Regions from separate parts of the Paenibacillus sp. FSL R10-2788 genome, predicted to be linked through region 1. Evidence: riboswitches for the same ligand, from Rfam matches in the RefSeq annotation. Region 1 holds a riboswitch; each other region holds the start of a gene.

Region 1 (7,457 bases):
GCTGATGCCACCGTATTCACATTTGAGGTTACCTTCCACTTTGTCCGATCCAGAGGAACCAGGCCGGTGGCTGTAATCTGAATTTTGTCGGAAAGTAGATTTGAACCTGATACCCTTACCGCGTAGGTATATAACGTCCCTTCACGTAAATTATGATCCGTGTATTCTGTAAGCTTCACATCGGTGGCTACCACCTTCATTCCCCCCCCGCTACCTTCAGCACGAAGCAGCTCGTAGCTTGCTCCCGGTGCCTCCAACCAATTTAATTTTACAGCTAAACCTTTTGTTGCTGCGGCTTTGAATCCTTTAGGGGCAGACGGCTTTACTTCAGAGGAAGGCTGCAAAATATACTGCACAGCCTCTCCTGGAGCAAGTGTCTCCGTAAAAGTTAACGTGGGAGTAGCCTTTTTACCTGTTACATAACTTCTTGCTTTTTCATACGTATCCCCGTTTCCAAAACGTTCCCCTTCATACACCCCGTTTTTCGGCATAGTCACATTTACACTCACAGTTTGTGGAGTAGACTCAAAGTTAACGAAATTAACCAGCACCTTATTTGAGGTCGCTCCGCTTCCCGCAAGAGGCTTCAATGTAGAAGTATCCACGGCCCGAACATATACCAGCTTGTCGGCTAACACATCTTTGTTGGCAACTTGATAAGTTAATGGAGCTCCATGCGTAGCATAGGCAAGACTGAGCCTTCTCATGATGCTGACACGTGAATCCTCATTTTCTTTTGTATAATAAATCTCTGTGGTCGCCGGATCATGCTCTTCTAAATTAAACCCGTATTTGAATAAACTGAAATCCTTAAAAAAAGCAGCATGCTGCACAAACATATCCGCATAACCAATATGCGCACGCATGATCCGGTCGAATACAGCCGCTGTCCGCTCCGTTGCCCCGTATTGATAGGCATCCACATGACTGTCCGAAGTACCAAATTCAGTGGTCAGCATTTTTTTGCCGAGTCCATTGTCTGCGCCAGTGAAGGTCTTCAAATTCTCAGTAAAGCTTCCTCCATTACTAAAAATATAAGAGTCCCCGTAGGAATGTCCATTGGTCAAATCCGTAACCTTCTCCAGCTCCATACGTTGCTCTGGATCACGTTCCCAGCCATCCGGATCTCCACATTCCTTCCCAGTTCCCTTCTGATTACCGCAGGAATCCTCACTGTAACTCGGCCAATACGCCCAGCCCGGAGCAACAGTTTGTAAATGGGGCGCGATTTGCTTGCCCTTTTTATTTAGCCAGTCCGCAATCGCCAAGTTAACTGCCTTAGAACGATTGAATAATCCTGGCTCATTATCTACCTCATAATATTGAAAATAGGGGCTATATTGCTCAAAATAATCCGTCAGCTTTTTCTCTGCATCAGCGGGCAACGATCCGTCTGCCTTAAGCTTAATATCACCAGTATGCAAATACAGAGCAACCGCCTGCATGTTGTAATCCTGCAACACCTTGTAATATTCCATCATATCCGAGCAGGACCGCCCAACATCGCTGGCACAGCTGGTTCGCATCACATTGCCGCTATAAGCCATACCTAGCCATTTGATAACATAAGGCAAGTGCGTAACTGCACCTTCATCGAAATAAAATTGCTTATTATTCACTACTGTTCCGGTCAATGTGTAGCTGCCATGGATAGGCTCAGAAATTGGAGCGTTAAGAGACTCTAAACGGAGATTATCCCAAGTCCACCAGGAATATTCGTCTTCTTTGTCACTGCAATATAAACAGCGAACCGTTTGCAGCTTCAATTCGTTCGTTCCTATCTTCAATTGCTCCTTGGGAATATATAATTCATAGGTCTTTTGAAAGCTATATTCACTTTCTGTGCCAGCAACGCCTGCAATTTGAATGATCCCCGACAATTGATGATTGGAGAACACACTCATTTGCGGCACGGATTTAAACGCATCCAGAATACCTACGCTAAATAAGACCCCATTCTCCGGGATCTTATTTAGCTGATATGTGATCGTTAATTCCGGCTGGGTCTTTCCATTCAAGCCTGCAGGCAAGCTCTGCAGAGCCGATGATTTGAGCACCGAAGAAGTAACATTAAAGTCCTTCTTGCTGCCAGAAGTGCCACTCGCAGCGAATTCAGCTGCTGAGCCATCATGTTGTCCCAGATTCCAGATCACAGTACCATCCGGTATTTCTGCTGCAGCATCAGTTCCTGCAGATAGTCTCGGTATATTGGCACCTACCTTATAATCGTTTGTCCTATTCGTTCCGAAGACAGAGACAGACAACAGAAACAAGACGGTTAATGCGGCGAATTTTAGTAATAACAGTAATGGTTTGTTTGCAGATATCTTATTTTTTCTATTAGATATTCTCCTCGTTATTCCCATCCATAGGTCCTCTCTTTCTTCCGGAATGTCTTACCCTATCATTTCATTAGATTAAGGAAGGAACAATGCCCCTTGTGGAATTACCTGCTGCTTCTGGCTGGAACTCTCCCATAGCAAACGAAGATTGGCATCTCCTTCATTCTCATAATATTCAATTTGGATATCATAAAGCGTTCCAGCTCTGAGCGGGATACTTCCTTTATGAAGGGTTGCACTTTGATTTTTCCAATTGTCGATGATCAGCTTTCCGTCAATCCAGACACGGACTCCATCATCAGAGGATGCTGAAATTGTATATTTTTCACTGAATTTGGGTTTGAGCTTCCCTTTCCAGCGTACAGAAAAGTGATCTTCATTTATCCCTGAGGCAGGTGACGCACCATGCCAATTAAAATCAATCTTACGGTCATCGCGGATAAGTACCGCTTCTCCCTCTAAATCAGTATTGTTATAGTATTCTCCAGTTAAACCCGTTAGGGTTACCGGAGTTACGGGTGCTATCGAAGGACCTCCTGTTGTGAGAACATAGTCCTCTCTCGATACTATAAACGAGTCTTTCATAAAGCTTTTAATTGACTGTAGCGTATTATTTTCTGTCAGTAATTTTCCCCAGGTCATCATATAGACCCATTTATTTTGTTTCTCAGTTAATACATCCGGGTTCGGCAGCTGTCCGCTCTCACCGATTCCGATAGGTTTACCCTCGGCCAATGCGAGCAGATCCTCATAGTAGGACTGCTTATAATCGTTATTGTAGATATCCGCAGCCAGAACATCGAGTTTATCCCCACCGGGATAATATGCAGCATAAGGATCTGACCATTCATTCGGCGCATTCGGATTCCATACCCACAGTAGATTATTTAGCTTGTGTGTGTTTACAAAACGATCATAGACAATACTCCAAAGCTCTGAAAAATTGTCCTTTTTCCCCCACCAAAACCAACCGCCATTCATTTCATGGTAAGGTCGCCATAAGACTGGAACTCCGGCATCACGCAATTGTCCCAAATATCCAGCAACCTCGTCTAGATCTGAGATTAGCCTCTTATACTGAGCTGTCCCAGGTGTAACATAAGCATTAAATTTCTCTTGACTGAGACTTCTGTTTACATTGGACCATTCTGGAGATGTTCCCGGCAAACTCTGATGGAATGTCATGGCTACAATGCCACCCTCGTGATGCCATTCAATTGCACTGTCTATCACTGCTTGCCGCTGTTCTGCGATCGTCCCTTCGGATTGATTATTAATCGCCCCTAATTCATAACCATGTAGAACGGCATTTTGTCCCGAAGTATTCTTCAGCTTATGAACCAGTTCATCTGGGCTTTCTAGATAATCATGCTGGCCGGACAAAATCCCTTTGCCACGTAGATTCACCAAATTACTCAGCAGTTGCTTAGCCTCTTCAGAAGCCGATGGATTACTGGGTATAACCGGAGGTAAAGAGGAAGAAACACTCATAGCCTTCGGAAGACTCTTAACCTCTCCCCAAGGCAGCAAGGAAAAAATAATAAACACCGGTAACATAGTAAACAACAATCTGTTTTTCTTATAATATTTACGCAAATAAATCCTCCTTTCGGTAGCTGTACTGCCTCTACAGGTGCTAAATAAACATACCTGTTATCGGACAATCGTCTTCTGACCTAATGAGGACTATAGCTTAGTAGCTCTGCAATAACGCAGAGCCACTAAGGATCGACCTTTAATTTTCATCAATCAGGAGACATCCGGAAGAAAAAGTGCACTTGCTGGAACTGTCTCTTTAGCTTGACTAGCACTTTCCCACATCAAGCGGACTCTCGCATCGCCTTCATTCTCGTAATACTCCACCTTGATATCGTATAGCCGGCCAGCCTTCAGCGTTATAGTGCCCTTACGCTCAGTACCACTTTGCTTAGTCCAACTATCAATCACGGATTCCCCATTCACCCAGACACGGATGCCATCATCTGAGGTAGTGTAAAATGTATATTGCTCATCATATAATGGCTTAATTTTACCGCTCCAACGTATGGAGAAACGATCAATCCCGAGGGCGGCATCCGGCGATCCTTGCCGCCAATTGAAATCGATTATTGCATCAGTTCTGTTAAGAGTTGCCGCTCCCGACAACAACATGTTGTTGTAATACTCTCCTGCAAGCCCCTTCGCGAGAGGAATTGCTGCCTCCCCCTCTTCTTCGGAAGGTGCCGGCGCTGGTGCGGCGCTAGGTGTCGGTGCCAGACCAGTATTTAATTTATCTCTGGTCAGGGTGTAGTTGCTATTCATAAATGTTTTGATTGTGTCTGCACTGTTATTTTCGTAAAGCATTTTTCCCCAGCTCATCATATACGTCCATTTACTTTGCGATTGCTGAAGCTTCTCCAGATTAGGCATTTCACCATTCTCCCCGATCGCAATCGGTTTGCCTGCGGCTAGACTCAACAAGCTGTCATAGTATTTTTGCTGGTAATCATTTTCGTATATATCTGCTGCCAGAATATCTACTTTATCAGCACCTGGATAAGTTAGCGCATAAGGATCTGACCAAACATTGGGAGCATTCGGACTCCATACCCATAACAGATTATTTAATTTATGAACGTTAACAAAACGGTCATACATTATATTCCATAGTTTAGAAAAGTTATTTTTCTTCCCCCACCAGAACCAGTTCCCGTTCATTTCATGATAGGGTCTCCAAAGCACCGGAACATTGGCATCACGCAAGCTTTTTAAAGAGACTGCCACCTTATCAAGCTCAGCGATCAGATTATTATATTGCTTAGTACCCGGTGTAACGTAACTATCGAACTCACTCTGGCTAAGTGTTTTTTTCACATTATCCCAGTCATAAGAGGTGCCCGGCAGGTTAGCATGAAAAGTCATAGCTACGATCCCGCCCGCTTTATTCCAGTTGATGGCGCTGTTCACCACATTTTGACGTTGCCAAGCCATCGTTGCTTCGGACTGACCACTGATCGCACCCATTTCATAACCGTGAAGAGCCGCATATTGTCCGCTGGTTCCCTTCAGCATATTGTTAATTTCATCTGGACTTTCTAAATAGTCATGTTGACCAGCAATAATGCCTTTTCCTGAGATCGAGTAAAAATAGTTAAGCAGCTTTACGGCTTCAGGTGAGGCACCTGGGGTAACTGGCGTTCCAGAATTTGAAGCAGCTATGACAATAGACGGCGAAATTCCAACAGCAAGCGGAAGTGCAGTCAGAAACAGGACGAGTGACAGAAATGCACCAAACAATCGATACGTACGGTAAGCTTTCAAAATAATCTCCCTTTCGGTAGCCAGGCTGCCACTCTTTCGAAGGCCCTATAGCTTTGCGTCCCTACCTTTCGATAGGTTTGCCTTTTCAATTTAAGAGAAATAATCTCTCTTACCGTAAGTATCGACGACAATTAATGATATATTTAGTGTTTTTATGACTTTTTTTGATAATTGAGTCAATTTACCTGTTTCAAGAAATTTTGAATTGGTTAAATAGATAGGTTAGACCTATGAAATGAATTGTTGTAGTTCTATATCATTCCAGTCTAAAGTAATACGTATGTTATCTTCTTCTACTAATTCAGACCCCGTCTGTACCTCTATAAACTCAACATCCGTCAAAGCAAGGATCGCGTGCTTCGTTCCTTCCGGTATACGTACCACGTCCCCAGCCTTCACATTATGTTTTTTCTCATTCAGCACAATACTTGCTTCGCCGCTGACGATTGTCCAAATTTCACTACGCTTGCGATGTAATTGATAGCTGATATTATTCCCCTCGGATATAAAAATCCGTTTGGTCAGCACTTCATTGCCTTCATCATATTTCACATAATCAATAACTTTGTAATGGCCCCAGCGGCGTTCCTCGTACATCGGTCTTTGTTCAAAGGTCTTCAGCACTTCTTTAATCCGTGGGCTCTCAGCTTTATGGGTAACTAGAATTCCATCCGGGCTAGCCGCAATGATCAGATCCTTCGCACCAATTACCGTAATCGGAATGTCCAGCTCATTAATCAAGCAAGTCCCCTCAGAATCCGCCGTCACAAAACCTTTTCCTACATGCTTGCTGCTCATTTCCTCTGTCAGCGTATTCCACGTTCCAAGATCCTTCCAGAATCCATCATACGGCTGCACCACAATATGTTCTTCTTTCTCCACCACTTCATAATCAAAGCTGATGGAAGACAATAGCTTATACTGCTTCTGCAATTCTTCATATCCTAAAGGCAACCCTTTACGCTGCAAAATATCTAACAAGTACCCTAAACGGAAGGCAAACACTCCGCAATTCCACAATGCATTTTGCTCGATGAGCTGTTCTGCTTGTATGCGGTCTGGTTTCTCTTGAAAGTGACTCACCTTCATAAAACCATTCCCCCCCGCCTCTTCAGCGGTAGGAATAATATATCCGTATTTCTCTGAGGCATGTTCAGGAACAACACCCATTAGTGCCAGATTTGCTCCACTTTCCAGCATGGTCCCCTCAAGCATAGCTATGGTATCGAAAAAGGATGCTTCTACATAAGGGTCAACAGGCAATATTGCTACCGTCTCCGCTGGAGAAACACCTGCCACTGAATAAAGATAGGTAGCTGTTAAGGCGATAGCCGGAAAAGTATCCCGACGCTCCGGTTCAACGATAATCGGCACATGACTTCCCAGTTGGCTTTGTATCATTTCTACTTGGCCGCGGCCGGTGGCCAGATAAGATGATTCTGCCATCCCTGCTTCCTCCAGCTGTCTCCAGACACGTTGTACCATGGATTCTGGTTCACCTTGAGGGCTTTCAAGTACCTTTAGAAATTGCTTTGAACGTGAGTCGTTAGACAACGGCCATAACCGTTTACCTGAACCGCCTGATAGAAGTACCATTTTCATAGAATGAACCTCCTTGAATGGAATGTATTAAAAGCTATGTCTTTGTTAGGTAGAATCCACTCCAAGGGATTTTGGACTTCCGATCGCTGTTATCCTCAGATTTCCTGATTGGACCGCTTCTCGCGGTAGAAATCCGAGGATAGCATATGCTTTCGAAGCTAGCTTTCCTACGGAAATCTTTCGGGCGAACACTCCGTTTCTACAGTTCCAAAT
Region 2 (7,457 bases), 1.3 Mb from region 1:
ATATCTACGGTATCAATGACAGTTGGCTTACCTGTTTTTAATAAATAAGAATTATAGGTAGTTCCTTTTGCCAGAATCAGGCGGTGAAATGGAACCTGGCGGTTATCGATTTTGCCTATCCAGTAAGTATCCTCGGCGATTTTTTTGAATTGTGTACTCATTTCTATAACCTCCAATGTTTGATTGATAATGTTTATCAACAACCTTATTTTATTATGGTTGCCAAACAAAAAAGAGGATTTGAATCAAATTATAAAAGTTTGAAAAAAAATGAATACCTTAAATTTAGACGATCTAAATAAAGTGATTATGCGTTGAGTCACATTTTAAATAAAAAGCCATACAAATGTTTGCACTTCGCCTTAAAGAAAGAATAACCCCTAACAACTTTATGCCATATCCTAATGAAAATAATAAAAAGGTGGATATCCATGACTGAAATACAAATAGCTGCTGTGGGAGATCTAATGGTCAAACGTTATATTATTTCGGATGCTAAACAGCCTGACGGAACCTATTCGTTCAGCCCCCTGTTTGCAAAAGTAGCTCCTTATCTAAAACAGGCTGATTTGACAATTGGCAATCTCGAAACTACCTTTGCTGGAAGTGGCCCCGAATGCCGGAAAAGCCCACGTTCAGGCGGTCCGATATTCAAATGTCCAGACGAACTGGCCCCTGCACTTAAGCAAGCCGGATTCGACGTATTAGTAACGGCCAACAATCATTGCATGGATTATGGTGCCCCGGGTCTGGTTCGGACGTTACGAGTTCTAGACCGTAATGGAATCGACCACACGGGAACAGCTAAATCATTAGAAGAATCCAAGAGAACTCTTATTAAAAACGTCAAAGGAATTACGATCGGCATCCTCTCCTACACAGCAGGAACCAACCGAATTCCTGTACCAGTGAGTAAGCCATGGCTGGTTAACCGGATATCTACGCCCAAAATCATTCGGGAGATTCGAGATTTAAAAAAGAAAGTCGATCTAGTCTTGCTTTATCTGCATTTCGGAAGCGAATACCGTTACACTCCAAACAAGAGGCAAAAAGAGCTGGTCAATCTCTTCTTTAAAAATGGCGCCGACATCATACTGGGGTCTCACCCACATGTTCTACAACCGTTAGCGCTTCGTGGAAAAAAACAATTCGTTATTTACTCATTGGGGAATTTTGTTTCGACTAAACTAATGAATATTCCTTATACACAAAGCGGTATCATTCTTACGCTTAAAATAAAGAAGGATGAAAAAGGACACACGAGTATAACTAACGTAGGTTACATTCCGACTTGTGTAGATCGAAGAATAAAAAGCGGCAGGAAAATTACAGAGATCATCCCCATCCGCGACGCATTAAAGAGAAGCGACACCGACATAAAAACAGAACGGCGAAATCTCATGAATCGAATGTTGAAACATACGACAACAATCTTAAAGAGGGAATAGAGTCGTTACAGAAAAATAACGTTCCGCGGAATTACCGCGGAACGTTATAGATATAGCGCTCAAAACTGTGTTTGGGTTTAGCGTAAACGATCAGGCATCATTAATTTAAGGAATTCTAGAATACCATTCTCTACTACGAGTTCTTCTCTATCTTGATCAGCAAGTACTCTTCTGATGATATCTTCTTTACCCTCCAGCACTTTACTTGTCCAATGAGGATCAATGATAAGAGAACGTCCTACTGCTACTAATTCAGCATTTGTCAACGTGTCCTCTGCGTCCTGTTTGGTACGGATATCTCCGACCCCAATTAAAGGTACACGGCCATTGATTTTCTCATGTACATATTGCAGGATTGATTTTTCTTTAAAATCTTCTGATGCAGATACTTTCTTAAAATCCCCTAATGAAATATGCAGATAATCTAGCTTTTTATCAGCTAATTTATCAATAAGATAAAAGGTATCGGTGATTTTAATTCCAGGCTCTTCATATTCTTCTGGAGAAAAACGATAGCCGACAATAAAATCCTTAACCTTTGAATTGTCAACGACAGCAATAACTGCATCCACTAATTGGTTAATGAAATTAAATCTTTTCTCTAAGCTTCCGCCCCATTGATCATCACGACGGTTGGAGTGTGGAGAGAAGAACTGTTGGACTAAATATGTGTTTGCTCCATGAATTTCTACCCCGTCAAATCCAGCTTGAATAGCACGTTGAGTCGCTTTTTTAAAATCCTCAATTACACCGAAAATTTCATCTTCTGTTAATGCTCTTGGAATTTCTGCATTCGGACGTTCGGCAGCAATGGCGCTGGAGGAAACTGGTTGTACGCCACGTAGTATTTTTGAATCTGTCATTCTTCCTGCATGGAATAGTTGTAAAATAGCTTTTGTTCCATTTCGTTTAATAGTAGATGCTAATCGGCTAAGGCTAGGAATAAATTGATCGGAGGAAACACTAAGTTCACCTTCCCATCCTTTTCCACCCTCTTGTACATTTGCTGCCGCAGTGATGACCGCACCTACTTCGCCCGTTCTTAGTGAATAGTATTTCAATTCATCTTGTGTTACTACACCGTCATAAAAGCTCATTCGCGTGGTCATTGGAGCCATAACCACTCGGTTTTTTAATGTCAGTCCTCTGCGAAAAGTTAATGTTGTGTCTAGTGCTATCATCTTTTTCCCAACTTTCATTAAATTATATTTAAACAAAATATTATATACATGCGCATACATATAAATTACAGCAATGATTTATTCTTGTCAACTAATAAACAACTACTGTTGAATACAGCAAAAAGCACTGTTCAGCGGAACAGCGCTTTTTGCTCGATATGAATCGTCCTTATTATTCTAGTTCGGCCGGTTTTACAATGGCTGTACCTTTATTATTCTTGGAGTATTTAGCTTCAATTTTCGTGGTGTATGTATCTTTTGCTCCATCACTTACCAGCACATAACTCAGATCGACTGTCAGCTTTTCCGTTTGCCAGGTCTTAGTATTGACGAATAATTTCCACGTTACGCTTTTGGGTTGAACTGTCTCACCATCCCAGAGGTTCTCCTGGTCATAGAGTTTGATTATCCCCTTAGCTGCTGTCGGATCGGTTACCGTGAATTGTAAGACCGTTTGTGCGCCAGCCGTGCTGACTTTCATGGATTTTTTATAACTTTTGACCGAATCAAGCATGGAAACAGGATCGTATTGGCCTTTAGAGTAAAAGGCATCCCATTCCGTTTTCTCCAGTCCAAGCCAATACTGTGCATCAGGATCGATCGGCTCCCCGTCATCGTCGTAACCTTCATCTTCAGATTCATCGATCAGTTCACTTCCGTCTACAAGATAGTAAAACTCCTTGTCATTGGCATATAGACTGTACGATGTTTCTAAAAGACTACTAGCGACAGTGCCTGCTGCGGCAAAATTCGGCAGACGGTTGATATCCAGCTTCAGAGTGTTGGTGTTGCTGATACGCACCCCGCCGCTTTGAATATCCTGTTTTTTGGTCACATCCAGATGGAAATTCTTTATTGCTTTGGAGGCTGCCGTTACTTTGCTGATCATCTGATCCGCGGTTACTACTGTTGAGGTAGCTGCAGACACTACTCCTGGATTAGACATCCATCCGATCGTTCCGGACAGCAATAAAGCACCTACTGCCAAACTAGTACCTATTGTTTTGAAAAAACTGTTCATGTACTTCCCCTTTCGGCCCCTTGCGATAATGTAACGCCGTATAGGTCGAAATAATAAAAGAGCTCAAAATAGACTACATATTCTTAGAGCTATCCTTTATGCTTCATAAGACATCCCTATGGCGGCCTGGCGATCATTTCCTTCTGTCGAAAGGCTTTAGACCCATGGCTTTGTGTCATCATCTTTCGATGATTTTACCTTTAACGCGGACATTCAATTAGTTTTAATAGATTAGGGACGCATGTCCCACCGCTAATTTTATCATGGTTATAATTACCTGTAAACGACTTATCTTCCATTCGAATTCGCTATGATACTCAGAAGAAATACTACAATCAAAATGAAAAATGAACGATTACATACGCTTATAAGTCTTATTAATGAGAACAGCAGAGACAGGGGGTGCAGCAAAATGAGTGACCGGGAAATTTTCGAGCTCTATAAAGAACAAGTATATTATTTTTGTTACTACTTAATGAAAAATCAGGCAGATGCGGAGGATATTTCCCAAGAGGTATTTGTAAAAGTTATCTTAGCGGATAAGTCGAAGGTAAGAAACTTGAAAGCTTGGATTTTACGAATTGCTTCGAATGAGTGCAGCAGTGTGATCAAAAGGCGTAAGACGGGGTGGATGAAAGAAGTACGTAATTATTTACTATCCAGGTCTGAGGAATCAAACCCTGTAGAAAAACGTTTGGATCGACAGGAAACTAAAAAAGAATTACAAGGGTTATACAGTCAGCTTCCTGACAAAATCAGAATGGTAGTAGTCCTTCGTTTTATAAACGAATTGACTGTACCCGAGATTTCTAAAGTTATGAGCATACCCGAAGGAACTGTAAAATCCAGACTGAACAAGGGACTTAAAATACTAAATAGAATGGGTGGAACCCAACTAAAGGAGCTGAATAGTAATGAGTCTCTATATTGAAAAAGATAAACATATTCCCCGACCGGATTATGATTTGATGTGGACTGCCATAGAACAAGAAGCTTATACACGTCAAAGAAATCTGCATGCCTCCCAGAATACTCCTAGGTCTAATAAAAAGCTTATTCCTATCAGTATTGTCTTCTCTTGCCTCTTACTTGTAACCATTCCTGTATTCGCTAGTATGACGATTAATTGGGATAAAATTGGTGGTCGAAGTGTGAGCAATGCATTAAATAACGGCATCGGTCAACAGTATAATCTTCAAACTTCCATTTCAGGAGTAACAATGAATTTGAACGGTGTTGTAACTGATGGAGAAAAAATGAAAATGCTGTTATCACTTGATACTAAATCTGATCTATCCAAATATACTGGATTTGCTACAGAGGAAAACATCATGACTAGTGAATCCGGTGCCAAGGCAAAGGTATACGGTTATTTAGAATACGATCCTGAAAGCCAGAAACTCATTGGAGTATATGAGACACCTGATACATTAAAGGATGATAAAAAGGACTACAGGTTTGAAGCACGGAATCTCATTTTTTACAGTGATCGGAATATTCCCTTACAATCTAATCATCAAGCAGGGGATACTATCAATACTGGAGTTAAGCAATATCCAAGCATTCAAATCGAATCCGTTCGACATGTTTCCAATCAAACCATTATCCGTTACAAAGTCGCTGCATCACCATCTGACTTAGGACGGGGTAACCCACATTTGGTAGTTAGTACTGGTGGTCAAGAGAATGAAGCAATTCCAACCATCATGCCTAACGAAGGATCGGATTTATTTATTGAACAGGTCTTTAATATAACTGAATCAGATTGGAAGGAAGCTAGTCTTCATTTTAGTTACATTGAAGAAGCGAAACGATTTTCAGGTACGTGGAAGTTCGATTTTAACGCAGATGGAAAAAAAGCAAGTGAGGCGATTTACACTAAGAAACTGTATAACAGTCCTGAATTTCAAGAAAAGACCGGTATGACCTTAGATCAGCTAGTGGTTACCCCTTTGGATATCCAAATTCTAATAGATGAAAATGATTCGCTTAAAAAAGGAATTGTCCACTATAATACCGCTCAGTTGGTTATAGGTGATCAAACAATCACTGGGGGTTGGAATTTGAAGGGAGATCATTCCGAAAGCTACCAGCATTTATTTCAATTCGAATCTCCGGAATGGTATAACGACTGGTCCGATGTTCCAATGAAACTTATATTAAAGGATGCTGTCATTGAGAAACGTGATACTACTAAGAATTGGATCACTATAAACAAACCTAAAGAAGAAAAGCAGTTCACTTCACTTGATGTCGATGGGTTAAAAATTGAATTCACTTACTATACTGAGGGGGGAAATTTGATTGTGGAATCAACATCCAAATCTTCTGGCTTCAAAAGCGTTAACCAAACTACGTTACGGATTAATGGCAAAGAAGTTGTGCCTGAAATTACACCTAAGGGCATGATATCTACAGGAACTAATATTGATAGCTACAAAGATATCCCTTTCGACGAAAAAATCGAACTGAACCCTGGTATCTATAAATATAGCGATCCTAGCCGGAACGAGGAAATTAAACTTTAATACAGGAAGTTAATCTAGGGGCGGATTATTTTTAATAGAATCAATTCTGTTTATGTATCTCTTTTATTTCCTTCACAACAAAAAAAGCATAGAACGGACTCAAGTCCGCTTTATGCTTTCCATTATTAAGATAAACAATATTTAACCAGCGCATCTCGCACACCATGCTCGTTGTTAGACCCCGTTACAGCATTCGCTGCCGCTTTGACCTCAACCGGAGAATTATCCATCGCAACGCCCATACCCGCGTATGTAAGCATAGAAATATCATTAAAATAATTACCGATCGAAAGAACTTCCTCTTGCGGAATTCCCAGCTTCACAGCCAGATTCTTTAAGGCGTTGCCCTTGGAGGCTTCCGGATGCATCAAATCAACGAAAAATTCACCACTGCGCAAAATATTGTACTCATGGGTCCAAGTACGCCATTCACGTTCAGCTTCGTCAAGGATTTCTGGTTGTGTAAATACAGTAAACTTAACAACCGGTTCACGGAAATCTTCCCATGCTGGCAGTGTAGCCGGCACGATACGGAAGTGTTCATACATATAATTGGCTTCTTTGGTCAGGTTTTCTACATTATCTACATACATATCAAAAGCCGTATTCACATCATAATGAATATCATGCTTTCTACAATAATCAATATAAGGGTCAAGACCACGAGCATCCATACCGTATTGATGCAGCACTTCCCGATCTTTCACACGAACCGTTGCAGCTCCGTTATGACCCAGCACATAACCAGACAACCCCATTTCCTCCATAAAAGGAATCGAGTTCTGCGGACTGCGGCCGGTACATAACACGATTTGCCCGCCAAGACGCGTAACCTCAGCAATGGCTTCTTTATTCTCAGTGCTCAAGTGGTGATCATCATTCAACAGTGTACCATCCACATCTAGTGCAATCAGTTTGTATCTCATACTCCCACCATCCTTGTCTTTCTTTTTCTATATATATTGAACCTGGCTATTTGAGTTAAGTTTCAGTCGCAACTGCGGTGAATATTTGGGCTTCCAGCCGCTGTTGTTTCCAGATTTCTTGATTTATACCGTTTAATAGTGGTTGAAATCCGGAAACAAAGGCGGTCGCTATCGCTCTTACAGTTCCAAATTTCCCCTCCGTCACTCCATTCCCTTATCCCAAGTTTCCAAATTCAATTTATATACCATTTTTTCTATATATTATTGTTCTGGTGCTTCTGTACTTAAGAGTGCCAGTTCCTCTAGCGTAAGTTCCCGGCTAGCTCCCAGTGGCAGACTTTCGTCCAGCCTCA
Region 3 (7,457 bases), 550 kb from region 1:
ACTTTGAACGAAAGGGAAACTTGGCAAACGATACATGCGCCGTAGTTGGTAAGATAATTGTGCTTTTACTGAGGTATAAGCGCAGTCCGCAACAATAGCTTTTACCTGCGGTGGAAGATCTTCCCCTGAGGTCATTAGCACTGTAGCACCGCCCATAGAAACACCGTGAAGCACAATTTGAGCACTAGACCCAGTCTTTTTAATCATGTATTCAATCCATTGCAAATAATCTTTTCGTTCCGGCCAACCAAAACCAATGTAATCCCCTGCGCTATCTCCATGCCCCCTTGCATCGGGAATTAGGATGTTAAAGCCTAAGTTCTCGTAGTAGATTTTGGCGTACGCCCCCATATCCTTTGCTTTACCTGAATAACCGTGGGCTAGAATGGCTGTGCGTCCCGCAGCACAATTAGATTGGAGTAAGAAACCTCTTAGTTTAAGTCCATCTGCAGATACGATCTCAATATTCTCGAAGCTCTGGCGAGAGACCCAATCTTTCCCCTCCCCCCAAGAAGCTCCGGCAACCGGAGGATCAGCCTTCAGATTAGGATTATTACTTAGAAATACCTTTGGTGCTCGTTTAATAGCAATACCATAGAAGAAAAATCCCACATAGATTAGAATCCCTATGATGATTACAGCGCTAATAATGAACCATATCAATTCGCCTTCGCCATCCCCTCTTCATTTCTTTTGCAACAAGAGTATACCATCTACTTAGAATGCACCAAACTATCGCAATCATGACATACAAATAGAGCCGCCATCGGGACACCCCCCGAAAGCGACTCTATGTTGTGCTCTACCGTTTATTATTTATTCTTTTTGGAGAACTTGGTTCTCATTAATAATCCGATAAGTGCAAAACCTAAACCTGCTACATAGTAAGGTGCAGGACTTGATTCACCCGTTTTTGGCAATTCCTTCACAGGTGGCTTACCTAATGGGATCGTATCGTCCACTACGATGATTTCATCAGGTGTTGGTGTTGGCGTTGGTGTCACTGCCGGTACCGGGCCTAATGGGATCTCATCATCATCAACAAGTACTTCTGTGCTATTCGACGGTGTTGGTACTGGCGCTGGTGTCGGCGAAGCTACAGGCCCAAGCGGCACAGGATCTTCTGCAAGAACTATAGTGCCAATTACGGATGATGGCGTTGGTGTCGGGAACACCGAAGTCTCTGGTGTCGACGTTGGTGTTGCTTCTGGTGTTACTGTCGGTGTCGGTGTTGCTTCAGGCGTTACCGTCGGTGTCGGTGTTACCTCTGGCGTTACCGTCGGTGTCGGTGTTACCTCTGGCGTTACCGTCGGTGTCGGTGTTGCTTCTGGTGTTACCGTCGGTGTCGGTGTTGCTTCTGGCGTTGGCGTTGGTGTCGGCGTCACTGTTGGCGTCGGCGTTGGTGTTGGCGTCGGCGTTGGTGTCACTGTTGGCGTTGGCGTCGGCGTTGGTGTCACTGTTGGCGTTGGCGTCGGCGTTGGTGTCACTGTTGGCGTTGGCGTCGGCGTTGGTGTCACTGTCGGCGTCGGTGTTGGCGTTGGTGTCACTGTCGGCGTCGGTGTTGGCGTCGGCGTCGGCGTTGGTGTCACTGTCGGCGTCGGTGTTGGCGTCGGCGTCGGCGTTGGTGTCACTGTCGGCGTCGGTGTCGGCGTTGGTGTCACTGTCGGCGTCGGTGTTGGCGTCGGCGTCGGCGTCGGCGTTGGCGTCGGCGTCGGCGTTGGTGTCACTGTCGGCGTTGGCGTTGGCGTTGGTGTCACTGTCGGCGTTGGCGTTGGTGTCACTGTTGGCGTTGGCGTTGGTGTCACTGTTGGCGTTGGCGTTGGTGTCACTGTTGGCGTTGGCGTTGGTGTCACTGTTGGCGTTGGCGTTGGTGTCACTGTTGGCGTTGGTGTCGGCGTTGGTCCAGGTTCATCACCATCGTATGGATAGTGGTGAAATTCACCACCACCAGTCCCTTTGAGTGAAGCCGCCACTAAAGTACCGTTAATCTGACCATTAATAAAATCAACATGAGCATAGGGGGCAAGTATGCTTCCCATTACACCTATGCCTGCCATATCAAGATACGCAGCTTGGCTAAAGTTAAGCAAAATTTTCTTGCTGTTCAACACGTTATTAGGTAGAAATCCGAAGTTTTTCATTTTTACGTTAGAACCATCAATATTAATAATTGCTGTAGATCCTGAAGGAACATTTATTGTAATTCCATAGGTATTAGAGACGTTATCTCCTGGAACATTAAAAACATTGACCGCAGGATCTGTACCTGTCAGGGTAAGACTGCCATATTGGTACACTGTTGTTCCATTCGCCGGCAATGCTGCAAGTTCTGCTGATTTGTCCTTCAAAGACTGACCTACGGCTGAAAAGTCAATCGTACTCCCCTGTCTTTTTGTACCTCCCTTGAGGAGCGTTACATTCCCTGAAAAATCTCCCCCGTGCACGATATTCCCATAAACAGTACCTCCGTTGAAAGTAAGATTCCCTCCAACAACAAGTGTGTCAGTCAAGGAAACCTCAGCAGCGGTCAACCTATCTCCAACACTATAGTTGGTTAAGTTAACGTTACCTCCAGCAGCAAACCTTCCTTCCGTATCCGAAACCGTTGTTATATCCCCTAGAATAAACACGTTGTAGACCCCTGCAATTCCCAATGTAGAAGAACTACTAGCTCCAGCAACTCCAGCTCCTAATGAGGAAAGCCCACTACCTACCGTCAAAATCCCAGCTAATACAAGCGAGAGTAACGGTCTTATTCTTCTTTTCAAATGGCACACCTCCTAAAACTATGATTTATATTAATCAGAATAATTACCAGAAACTCTAAAGGACCTAACAACAAAAAAGACCGCCAAAAAGAAGTGGAATTCCCTTCTCATGGCAGTCGGACGGTCATTGTGCCTTTAAGACACTTTAGACTCCTGGACTTTGCGTCCCGCCCTTTCAGACGGTTTGCTATTATCATGACTATATATATGTATTACACTGCAAGTCCAGAACTGGTAGCCGAAGCATTCTCTCCAATAACCGTCTATGACTTTTAATACTTTTTGAATTAATAACAGTTTAGCGCCCGACACCCACAATTGTCAATCAATTCCTTTCGATGATCCCCCTCATTATTACCATACAAAAAAAGCGCCTAAAGGCGCTTCGCATAAGGTTTTTCATTAAATTTTAAAGTAACTGTATATAGCCCAATATGGATATCCATAAGGGAACACTCAGAATTAAACCAAAAAAAAATCCACGCTGGAGGCTGCCCTCTTTTTCCATCATAATTCTCCTTTATGTGCGTCCGATACATTAATTTTTATTATTACAATTTTAATATAATTTATTCTTCGTTATTTAGTTGTGAATTTAATCACATTGGATAAGCTGTTTAGAAATACCATTGATTATTTTTGGAATGTCGGGGTAGAATACGAATATACGTTCCTATTAGAGGTGATGAGATTCATGCATAGAGCAGAAAGCAGGGACAACATGCTGGTGAAATCTTATTTATTGCTTCCGATGATTTTATCAGCTTTCGAACGGGACTCCGCCATTTTATCTACACACTTACGAACACCCGCCCCTTATCTGGAGGTGCTTGGAACAGCTGCTGCAGTAGCTACAACAGATCTAAGGGATGTTCGTGCAGAAATGAGAAGACGGGGAATCAAGGTGTATGAGCAAAACAGACTTAATACGGGAATTGAAGCCAAGTATATATGTCGTGGCTATCACGAACGAATGCTGCTGTTGAATGACATTGTTGCGGCTCAGGCTGCCATCCATATGCGCAGATACCTAGGGCTGGATATTTCCTCTTTTAAGAGTTACGAAGAACAGTTTCAAATTAAATAAAGCTGTATAGAAGCCGCTCTACTCTCCCCCCATCAATTAGCGAACAAAAAAATAGGCCTTACCATGGGAGTTGGCAAGACCTGAGAGAGATATACCACAAAACACTGGGGGGTGTTTGGTGTCTTCAATATATACCTCGAACCTGAAAAAAAGCTGATAGGCACATAAAAATTACATTAAAAATATCATTCGCCGTTCAGAAGTGATTAGAGTGCTCCCACAAGCTTAGCCGACCTTTAGCTGGAATTGGATGGCTTAATGGATGAACCCCTTCAAGCTTCCAGGCAAACCGTCCTTCGCTATAGTCGCCAAAATCATATTCGTTCCCATTGATCCATTCCCTTAAATCCACCTCTGGAGTAACCACATAACATCCCGCGAGCTGACCTGTAGCAATAATAGCTCCTGTCGGCAAATTATTTGCTGTATAGCCATGTTTCGCCAATACTGATTTGTACGGTTCCTGTTCACAAATCTTTTTGTCAATCCTCATTCCGGCATGAATGCCTAACTCGCCGCGGTAGGCTGTTCTCCATGAACGAGTTTCAAACTCTTTTTCACCAAGAGCAATTAAGGTCGCCCAAGGCTGCCGTATTGTTATACACCGCATGATATCTATCCCCTTTGTTTATGTTGGACGTTTGTCACGGATGTCACGGATCTCGATCTCGCGTTGTGTAATCTTGCTCTCCTAGACTTGATAAATAATCCCAACCGTTTGGTCGATACTCATTTCCATGATTGATCGCCTCTAAAAATAAGAACATTCATTTTTATTATATACAAACAAAAGTTCTAAATATCAATATTATTGACATTCACCTGTAACTCCCCACAATTTAAACAAATAAAATAATTAAAATTGATAAAGGAGAATATAGTTTGTATACTAATCAAGTAGTTAGTGTGCAAACTATTTAAAGAGAGGAATTAATTTATGGACAACCCAGGACAGTTATTAATAAGAGTAAGTCTTGAAATGAAAAAAAGCTTAACAAAAAAACTTTCACTTTATAATGTAACAGCTCCTCAATGGGCAGTATTAAAAGATATATCTATTCATTTAGAAGGAACAACTCCAGCTATGATTGCAGAGCGAACTTACTCGGATCGCCCTACAATAACGGGTATACTCGAGCGACTTAAAGCAAAAGGACTTCTGGACATTAGAGATAATCCAAATGATAAACGATCAAATCTTGTATTTATTACAGATTCGGGAATGATAATTAAGAGTCAAATAGAAGTTCTTAGTGACGAAATCATGGATAACGCACTTAAAAATATTTCTGAACAAGAAATGTCCACGTTTATGAACGTGCTTAAAATGATCTATTTAAATATTAGTTAGGGAAGTGAGACTTATGATTCTAATCACAGGGGCAACCGGTAATGTAGGACGTGAAGTGGTTAACGAACTAAGGAAAAGTGAAACACCTTTTAAAATTGCCTCCCATCGAAAAGACAGTGAGTATGTTTATTTTGATTTTGAAAATGCTGATTCTTTTCGTCCAGCGTTAACAGGAGTGAAAAAATTATTTTTACTGCGCCCTCCTCATATAGCTGACGCAAAAAAATATTTCCAACCCCTCATAGATATCGCAAAGGAAGTCGGAGTTGAACACATTGTGTTTCTATCTCTATTGGGCGTAGAGAAAAACCCAATTGTTCCACACCATAAAATTGAAAAAATCATTAAAAAATCAGGAATTCCATATACTTTTTTACGCCCAAGTTTCTTCATGCAAAACTTAATTTCTCAACATGGGGAAGAGCTACGTAAAGAAAAGGAGATCTATGTACCCGCAGGAAAAGGCAAGACTAGCTTTATCGATGTTCGTGATATCGGTACTGTAACAGCTAGAATCCTAACTGAGAATGGTCATGAAAATAAAGGTTACTCGTTAACGGGAACTGAAGCGCTAGATTACTATGAAGTAGCTGAAATTTTATCTGAAGAGCTAGGAGAAACAATCAAATATGTTAATCCATCAGTTCTTCAGTTTAGAGATAAAATGTTAACAAAAGGAATTCAAAAAGAATTTGTGACTGTTATGATTGGAATTTACTTCACTGCAAAAATTGGATTAGCCAAAAAAATCACGCCCGATTTACAAATATTACTTGGTAAAAGACCCATTACATTCAAAGAATTTGCACATGACTATAAGTACGAATTAGTTTAATCATGGTGGTTTTTTGGCTAAACCATCAGGAAGCATTTCAGGATACATTGTTACTGCCGCGTGCGAGGGGAATCAATAAAGGTCGTCATAATGGATATGCTGCTGTTTATTCTTATATTGGTAATGTACAAAATGCTATGCCTGTGCAACCGATTTTAAACTGATGTCGTAACCACTAGAGGGGAAGGTCCATGATTCAAAAACCACGTACTACTATTAAATGGACTCTTATTTTTATTTTTTTGTTATTAGTCACCGCCTGTAGTAAGAATGATGAAGTTTTGAAAGGAATTGTACACACAATAGATGTAGAAAATAAAAGAATTTTAGTAATTTCCGAATTAAAAGAAGAAGACTTGAACAAGGAATACAAGGAGGTGCTCGAATCTAATGAGTACTCTCAAGCCATTTGGGTAAATAAAGTTGCACCTTCTAAATATAAAAAAGGCGATGAGATTAAAGTATTTTTTGAAGTAAGTGATGATTCATTCCCTGCACAAGTTACCGCCAAAAAAATCACCAAAATCAAGAATTGAGCAAAAAGAATAGAATCTACTATAAAGAAGCGGCTTCTCCAAAGGGACGGCGCTTCTTTGTGTAGATTTAAGGAGAAATCCATATTTATAAATGCACTCTGTGCAAAAAAGTGACCCCACCACTTTCGGCAGGGTCTAGATCTATTTTATAAGGGGGTTATGTGATTACTATAATCCTCTTAGCTTAAATAAGTATGAAGCCCGTCTAAAGATTTGCTGAAATATTATTATTTTTATCGAAACCGATCAAATATAGTAACGTATCAATCTTAATTTTCAAATTACTACATATACAAAATGGAGGTGTGTATAAAGATGAAAATACTCAGTCTATTGCTTGTAGCATTGTCTTCCATTGGAGTAGTTGCCACATTCGGGTTTTCAACATTCAGCTTAATCACAGGAATTATAGGAGGGCTTATTGCAGCATTTGCAATTTCAGGCTACTTGCAGTCTGTCAGACGTGATTACCCCAATGAGAGCTATGAGAATAAACAAGTTAAGTATCAATCGAACTATAATACTTGGTAAGCAAAAGCCCCACCTTAAACTGGTGGGGTTTTTCATATTCCCAAACACTTGTAAAATCACTTTGTGATATTAATGGTAGAAGAAACAAACGAGGGATAATGGCTAGCTGTAGAAGTGCTTTCACCGAAAATTCATTCCTTAGTTCATAGACTACTTGAGCTTTGTCTTGTTTGGTGATTTCCCCTTGTTTTGAACCTCTAGTTTAATCTGTGCAGGATATGATGTATAGCCCTTTTTAAAAGCTTCTTTCCCATGATGTTCATATTGATTAATCCAATTACTGTATGACAATTAAATAGAAGAGAGCCGCTAAAACAAACCGGTATAGAGCAAACCACTCCAATCGAAG
Region 4 (7,457 bases), 3.6 Mb from region 1:
TTTGCTGTTTAGACTAAGAATGCGGGAACAGTCCGCCCATCGATGTCGGTAAATCCATACTTTTCAGCGAGCTTAGCAACCTGCTGCGGTTGACCGGTCATAGACATAACCTCAGGATCGGTTGCGAGAGCAGCGGCTGCCCTACCGATATAGGTTGTGGATTCAGTCATCTGCAATTCTTCAACCTCATGCCAATGCTCCTCATCCGTGTTCATGCTCTCCAACACCGCCTCTGTCCTCATCCAGCCCGGAGTAAGAGGAATAACTGCAATGTTGTCCTCTTTAAGCTCAATCGATAACCCGTAGGCCATGCGCACAAGTGTATTTTTAGAAAGATCATAATAGAAGTTTCCGAGATATTTGTAATGATCCCAAAAGGTTGTGTGGATGATTAGACCGCCAGCTTTTGCCTCGCGCATTAAAGGTATGGCGTAATAATTTGTTACCAACTGTGCCCTCACACCCGCATTAAACATATTGTCCCAATGCGCTGTTGGAAGCTCCCAGAAAGACTTCTGCTCAATAAGTAAATCGTTGCCGCCCCATACATTGTTGACTAAAATATCAAGCCGCCCTTGCTCTGAAGCAATCTGGCGAATGACCGTCTCTGTCTCCTGATCTTTTGTATGATCACATCGTATGGCGCTGCCGGACCCTCCCTCCGCTTTTATTTCCCTAAGCACGTTATCAATGCTCCGCTTGCTTTGCCCTGTGCCAGAGGCCTCTGTCGTTCTGCCCGTAATATAAACGAATGCACCTTTCCTTGCCAGCTCCAATGCAATTCCTCTACCAGCACCTCTGCTGCCTCCGGTGACCAATGCTACTTTTCCTTTTAAAGTCATGTTCTCAATCCTTTCTACATTTGTTTTTCTCTAAATGTTCTATATTTAATCCTTACCTTATATAAGTATAATTCTTTAATATGACATCAACTGACATATATAATATAATAATTAATTAAGAACTGACTAACATTTATTAGGAGGAGGCATGTTCCCTTAATGAGAGCCGATCGTTTGTTATCCATCTTACTTTTGCTGCAAAATCGTGGAAAGATGACGTCCCGTGAGCTAGCCCAGACCTTAGAAGTGTCTGAACGAACTGTGTTTAGAGATATGGAAGCCTTATGTACAGCAGGAATACCGATTCTTGCCGAACGGGGACGCGAAGGGGGCTGGATGCTCACGGAAGGATACCGAACCTCGTTAACGGGTATGAAGCCCTCAGAGATTGCTACTCTGCTGCTGTCCGCAGACTCCTCGATTTTAAAAGATCTGGGTATACAAAACGACTTTTCTTCTGCCGTACTCAAGCTGGAGGCTGCTTCCCCATCCAGGCCGAATAATCCAGCCAGTTACCTGAGCCAGCGCATTCATATTGATGGTGCCAGCTGGCACCCTTCCGACGAGACGTACCCGTTCCTATCTGTCTTGCAGGAAGCTGTTTGGGAAGACCGTAAAGTGAAGATCACTTACCCACGGAATGACGAGATGAAGGAGCGTTTCATTGAACCTCTCGGGTTAGTCGCAAAACGTGGAGTTTGGTATGTAGTGGCACGAACCGAGGGTGAAATGCGGACTTTTCGCGTGTCGAGATTAATACAAGCTGACGCAACTTATGAATCATTTGTCAGACCTGAGGCTTTTGATTTAAAAAGCTACTGGGAACAATCGACTTTAGCTTTTAAAGCAGCACTGCCAAAATATGTAGTGAACTTAAAGGTGAATGAGTCTATTCTTAAAGAATTACAACGTGAAAGATATGTAACTATAACTTTAGTAGAACCCTCTGCTAATACTGGGTGGATGAACGTGGAGGCCGAGTTTAATGCTATAGAATCTGCCTGTCGTATCGTACTCTCTTTCTCTCCTTCAGTTATTGTTTTAGCTCCTATCGAACTAGTAGGGATGGTAAAGTCTGCTATTAAAACAATTTCCACAATATATGAGGAATTTTGACATGAATTCTAAATATCTACTACTTAAAGAAGATTTATGACACTTCTCTATAGACCAATGACCTATAAATCCCCTATAATAACACCATTACATAAAATTTAATAAGGGGGACATTTTACCAATGAGCTGGATGCACAAACTTCCGTTAAAACAAAGAATTGTTGCCGGATGTTACCTCGTTGCCGCACTGTTTGCTATTCCTGTCTTAGTTACGTTAATGATTCTAGGTCAATTTCTCGTAGGAATTATACTAGTAGTTGTTCTTGCAGGTCTGACTTTACCTGTTGCTCGCTTCGTGGAGAGAACGCTTACATCATCTTTTGATGATATTGCTAATGTATCTCACAGTATTTCGAAGGGCGATTTCACTAGCAGAGCGGACGAAAATGGCTCAATGGGTGACGTAAGCCGCTCCTTTAACACAATGATTGATAAGCTCAAGAAGATTCTGACCGATGCATCGCAGATCACCCGTCAAGTTATGGATGCAAGCCGCGGAATCGAAGATAAGAACCAGAACCTGAAGATTGTCATGGCACAAGTAGCCTCTTCTTCTACTGAGCTCGCTCTTGGTGCAAATGAAATATCTACGGATATCGCTGATATGACAGAATCCATTAAAGACATTGAGACCAAAGTATCCAATTATACGAACTCCACCAAAGAAATGAACAGACGTTCAATACATACCTTAGAACTTGTTGAGCAAGGGCGCCAATCCGTAGATACACAGGCTGAAGGCATGCGCAAAAACATAGAGGCTACACAAAAAGTGGCTGATACTATTGAAGCTCTCTCACAAAATGCCCGCGGGATTACGATGATCACCAAGACCATCACAGAGATCGCTGAGCAGACCAACCTGCTGTCACTGAATGCCTCCATCGAAGCTGCTCGTGCCGGAGAGCATGGTCGGGGTTTTGCCGTTGTAGCTCAAGAGGTTCGCAAGCTTGCTGAAGAATCTACGGCATCCACAAAAGAAGTATTCGGCTTGGTCCGCAGCATTGAGTCAGATATTAAACAAGCCATCGATAATATTGCCATCAATGAAGAGGTTGTGCAGGTTCAGAATGAAATGATCACTCAATCTGCCCATATTTTCGCACAAATTGTACAAAGCGTGCAGTACATTACCGAGCAAATCTCTTCATTCTCTGCGGAGAGTGATCTTATGCTAGAAAGTGCCTTGAAAATTTCCAGTGCAATTGAGAATATCTCAGCAATCACCGAAGAAACTGCTGCTGGCACGGAAGAGGTATCGGCGGCTATGAATGAACAGATTAATGCCCTGCAGTCTGTTGCAGAAGAAACGGAAAAAATGACCCAGGCCGTATTTAATCTGCAAAAAACCATTCATATCTTTAAATTCTAGTTCAAAACTATCAACTGCCACCTAAGCTGAGTCTTAGGTGGCAGTTTTTTTCGCGAGGCAAAACTTCATCTCTTGGACAAGACTTTCGTCAAATTTCGAGTTTTTTTAGCGGATTATGTTGACAAAAATTAATGAGGAATATATTGTAAAGGAAAATTATTCTTATCAACTATAAATTAATATTGGCAAAATCCTCGAAAGAGGATGACGCAAAACCATGGATCTACAGCCTCATTTTTTCGTTTGAGGCCATGATTGCCAGGTTGCAGAGGAACCAGGACGGCTGAACTATTGTTCAGTCTTAGCGGTGCCTTATGCCACCAACCTGTGCTTACTATAGAGCACAGGTTTTTACTTTTTGAGTATATTGATCTATCGTATCTATTCGGTAGATTAATAACTAATATATATCAAAAAACTTGTGAGGTGTTTCTTTTGAAGACAGTCGCAGATTACATGGCGGAAGCACTACGTAACCTTGGAGTCACCCATTCTTTTGGGATCATTGGCAAATCCATTTGTCCAATAGTTCTAAAGATGGTGGATTACGGTATTGAATTTATTCCCGGCAGACATGAAGCAAGCTCCGGATTCGAAGCAGCAGGGTATGCGCTGAAAACGGGTAACCTAGGCGTAGCATTTGGTACTTCGGGTCCTGGGGGAACTAACCTGCTTACAGCAGCAGCACATGCGAAAGCTAACAACCTACCTGTCCTATTTATTACCGGCCACCAATCCATTACAGAGCTTGGAATTCCTCAATGTCAGGACTCCACCTCTTTTCTGGCTGATTTAGCTGATATGTTCAAACCTGCCACCTTGTTCAGTAAATTGGTTGAACGTGGGGATCACTTTGGTACTATTTTTAATCATGCGATTTCTGTGGCCCTGACCAAACGGGGTCCTGTTCATCTTTGTATTCCTTTTGATGTACAAACTGAAGTATTGGAAGAATGCAATATAGTAATCCCAGAAAGAGAATCTCTAATTAGTCAAGCTAATATCGATAGAGTCATCGATGCTATTCAAGCTGCTAAGAATCCTTTGATTATTGCGGGTAAAGGAATTAACCGCTCCGGAGCACATAAAGAGCTTGTTCAACTCGCAGAAACTTTTAATATTCCTGTAGTAACATCTCCAGGTGGAAAAGGGGCTATAGTCTGGGATCACCCACTCTATCATGGTCCTATTGGCGTTGGCGGTTCGACCCACGGGGACGATTTATTGAATAAAAGCGATTTATTTATAGTGCTTGGATCACGTTTAAGTGATATGACCATCTGTAATCTTAAACGGGAGAATCATCCAGCAACTTTAATTCAATTTGATATTGATCCAACCTTTGTCGGAAAAATACTATTGTCCAAAACGATACCGGTCACTGGGGACCTGCGCGATAATTTGGTGCACTGCCTAAATCATATTGACCCAAACACAATCACCAAACGTGAGGCTTTGGCCGATGCGGATTATTCAGAAGAGCTTCCAACCCTCAAGAATCTTTCCCTTGCTTCGGTAATGAGCACTTTAAGTGATTTGATCCCTTATAATAATTCAATTTTCGTTGATGATGGAAGTCATGGATTCCACGCTGCAAAATGGTACAAGGTTAAGAAACCGGGCAGCTTTGTTTTTGATGCGTATTTTGCTTGCATGGGTAATTCGATCGGCATGGCTATTGGTGCAAAAGTTGCTGCTCCTGAAGAAACTATCCTCTGCATTACAGGTGATGGTTGTTTCATGATGCTCGGCGCTGAGATTAACACCGCTGTCTGCAAAGATATCCCTGTCATCTTTATCGTGGTCAATAATAAGCAACTAGATATGGCTCTTAAGGGTATGGAGAAAACCACAGGTCGTATCGATGGAACTCTATATGAAGTACCAATGGACGCCGTAAAATTCGCTGAATCTCTAGGTGCTAAAGGCTACAAATGTGAGAATGCGGATGAATTCACAGCTGCAATTAAAGATGCGGTAGCTCTAAACCATGTTGCCGTTATTGAACTACTAACAGACCGTGATGAAGTCCCTCCGACTGCACACCGTACTTTGAACCTAAACTAGGAGGCTAACCATGAAGGAAAATATCAACAGTGGTCTCAACCACTTCACGAATCTATCAGGAGACTATGGCGCAAAAGCACTAGCTCCAATTAAAGACCACTTCCCTGACTTGGCTGAATTTATTATGGGGAATGCCTATGGCGATATTTTTCAACGTAATACTATAGCCCCTGACTGGAAGGAAATCGCAGTCATTTCATCTTTAATTTCAATGGGTCAATTCGAACAGTTGGGCGTTCATTATGTCATGGCCCTTCGTGTTGGAGTTACCGTAGAACAGCTTAAAGGTATTCTATTACACTTAGTACCCGTTATAGGGGCACCTAGAATCATTACAGCTTTTAATATCCTGCTTGCAACCATAGAAGAAATCCAATAACCCAACAGTTCGACAACAATATACAAAATTCGACTTTATTATTGCATACACTTGAAAAATATGCCTATAATAGAGTCGGAATATCCCATTACTTGCTGTATAGTGTCGAATTTTGACTTTTATAAAACAGCTAAATGGATATACATGGCTGGATATTGCAGTCGAACTGTTTTGGACAAATTCAATCTATGGGAGAGATTTAGGCATGGGAAGTTTCGTTTTGAAGACAGACACTACAAACAAGGTTATTAACATTGAGTTAGATGGAACATTTTCTGAAGAAGATGGTCTAAAATCTATTCAAGCTTATCAACAAACTATCAATCCAATTACTCCAGCTGACTATGAACTAAAAATCGACTGCAGAAAGCTAAATGTAACTGCACCAGATGTTGTACCTCTTTTAGAAAGCTGCTTTGTAATGTTTAAGAATGATGGATTTGTAAAAGTAAATCTAACGCTTGAAAATAACCCGATCCTCAAAATGCAGCTTTCCCGTCTTGGCCGTAAAGCTGGACTCGATAACATCGAGATCATTTCTGCGGTTACAGTCTAGATCTTTTAATCTTAATATGTAGGCCACATTTTACTGCTTTCCTGGAGGCGTATTATGACCGGAATTCGTATTAAAGGCATTGATATCTATCATCCCAGCAATATAGTTGGTAACGACTTTTTCATTAAGCATTTTGACGAAAAAGGCATTGATATTCGAGGTCTATTATCCGCATTAGGTCGTATTACACGGTATAGTATTAAGGATGCGGATGAGAATTCCCTTACGATGGCTTTTGAGGCTGCCAGGAATGTTCTGGAGTCACAGGTGCCGATATCGACCTTATTGCCTATGCAAGTCAAACTCCTGAGTATATCTTTCCTACCAACTCATTAATGATTCACCGTTTGATCAAAGGCGCATCCCATACGATCTGCATTGACAGTAATGCTAATTGTGCGGGTATGACGGCTTCTGTGGAACAGGTTAGCCGTCAGATGCAAGCGAATCCTAGGATTAAACGAGCGTTGGTCATCGGCTCCGATTATGTAACCCCTCATGCCGATAAGAATGATCCAGTCTATTACGCTAACTTCGGTGATGCAGCGGCGGCAGTCATTCTTGAACAAGCTGAGGATGTGGTCGGTTTCATTGACTCTATCTACCAAACGGATCCTTGTGTTTGCGATAATTCCAAGTTCCCGTGCGCAGGCCTGGCTAAACTGGGTAAACAAGGTGTAGCGGCTGGAGAGTTTAATGTGAAGTTTATTCCTTTTGATAATTCCATTTGCATAGATGCTGCTTCTGAGTCTATTCGTACTCTACTGTCTAACAACAATATCGCGCCTGAAGCCATTAAAGCAGCCTGCTTCTCACAGTTTTCACTGCCTAATATCTTAGAGATGTGTGAGAAAGTCGGCATTGATCGCAATGTAGCGGTATACATAGGGGATGAATTCGGATATACCTCTACCAGCAGCCCATTTATTGCTCTACATAAAGCTGTAACTACTGGAAAGATCGAACGTGGTGATAAAGTCCTGTTCTGGACAGTGGGTGCCGGTTGGCAAAATGTAGCATTTGTTATTGAATATTAGGAGCTGTATAACAAAAAGCGGCAAGCTAGGGATTCACCTAAGCTTGCTGCTTTTTAATATAAATATGAACGCAACATCAGGACTTACT

What was found. Region 1 has a riboswitch for cyclic di-GMP ahead of NSQ50_RS04670 (glycosyl hydrolase). Riboswitches for the same ligand answer to the same signal wherever they lie in the genome.
Region 2: it holds a riboswitch for cyclic di-GMP, as region 1 does, so the genes downstream of both, NSQ50_RS10195 (DUF6612 family protein) here and NSQ50_RS04670 (glycosyl hydrolase) in region 1, are expected to answer to the same signal.
Region 3: it holds a riboswitch for cyclic di-GMP, as region 1 does, so the genes downstream of both, NSQ50_RS02420 (choice-of-anchor A family protein) here and NSQ50_RS04670 (glycosyl hydrolase) in region 1, are expected to answer to the same signal.
Region 4: it holds a riboswitch for cyclic di-GMP, as region 1 does, so the genes downstream of both, NSQ50_RS20755 (thiamine pyrophosphate-binding protein) here and NSQ50_RS04670 (glycosyl hydrolase) in region 1, are expected to answer to the same signal.

What each region holds. Positions count from the first base shown of each region.
Region 1 is NZ_JBBOQA010000001.1:1,085,976-1,093,432, reverse strand. It holds gene NSQ50_RS04680 (discoidin domain-containing protein) at 1-2,366, opposite strand, end outside; gene NSQ50_RS04675 (glycosyl hydrolase) at 2,418-3,938, opposite strand; gene NSQ50_RS04670 (glycosyl hydrolase) at 4,092-5,642, opposite strand; cyclic di-GMP riboswitch class I at 5,655-5,734, opposite strand; gene NSQ50_RS04665 (sugar phosphate nucleotidyltransferase) at 5,871-7,244, opposite strand.
Region 2 is NZ_JBBOQA010000001.1:2,346,283-2,353,739, reverse strand. It holds gene NSQ50_RS10210 (FprA family A-type flavoprotein) at 1-161, opposite strand, end outside; gene NSQ50_RS10205 (CapA family protein) at 432-1,448, shown strand; gene NSQ50_RS10200 (NADH-dependent flavin oxidoreductase) at 1,526-2,689, opposite strand; gene NSQ50_RS10195 (DUF6612 family protein) at 2,802-3,650, opposite strand; cyclic di-GMP riboswitch class I at 3,768-3,859, opposite strand; gene NSQ50_RS10190 (RNA polymerase sigma factor) at 4,063-4,581, shown strand; gene NSQ50_RS10185 (DUF4179 domain-containing protein) at 4,565-6,178, shown strand; gene NSQ50_RS10180 (Cof-type HAD-IIB family hydrolase) at 6,304-7,104, opposite strand; gene NSQ50_RS10175 (pseudouridine synthase) at 7,366-7,457, opposite strand, start outside.
Region 3 is NZ_JBBOQA010000001.1:539,983-547,439, reverse strand. It holds gene NSQ50_RS02425 (alpha/beta hydrolase) at 1-663, opposite strand, end outside; gene NSQ50_RS02420 (choice-of-anchor A family protein) at 813-2,768, opposite strand; cyclic di-GMP riboswitch class I at 2,877-2,967, opposite strand; gene NSQ50_RS02415 (hypothetical protein) at 3,358-3,855, shown strand; gene NSQ50_RS02410 (ASCH domain-containing protein) at 4,052-4,465, opposite strand; gene NSQ50_RS02405 (MarR family winged helix-turn-helix transcriptional regulator) at 4,793-5,206, shown strand; gene NSQ50_RS02400 (SDR family oxidoreductase) at 5,220-6,041, shown strand; gene NSQ50_RS02395 (DUF3221 domain-containing protein) at 6,233-6,577, shown strand; gene NSQ50_RS02390 (hypothetical protein) at 6,893-7,108, shown strand; gene NSQ50_RS02385 (undecaprenyl-diphosphate phosphatase) at 7,386-7,457, opposite strand, start outside.
Region 4 is NZ_JBBOQA010000001.1:4,652,697-4,660,153, forward strand. It holds gene NSQ50_RS20740 (SDR family NAD(P)-dependent oxidoreductase) at 9-842, opposite strand; gene NSQ50_RS20745 (helix-turn-helix transcriptional regulator) at 1,002-1,958, shown strand; gene NSQ50_RS20750 (methyl-accepting chemotaxis protein) at 2,080-3,330, shown strand; cyclic di-GMP riboswitch class I at 3,505-3,601, shown strand; gene NSQ50_RS20755 (thiamine pyrophosphate-binding protein) at 3,757-5,397, shown strand; gene NSQ50_RS20760 (carboxymuconolactone decarboxylase family protein) at 5,408-5,776, shown strand; gene NSQ50_RS20765 (hypothetical protein) at 5,889-6,332, shown strand; gene NSQ50_RS20770 (hypothetical protein) at 6,387-6,668, shown strand; gene NSQ50_RS20775 (3-oxoacyl-[acyl-carrier-protein] synthase III C-terminal domain-containing protein) at 6,668-7,369, shown strand; gene NSQ50_RS20780 (DNA-binding protein) at 7,446-7,457, opposite strand, start outside.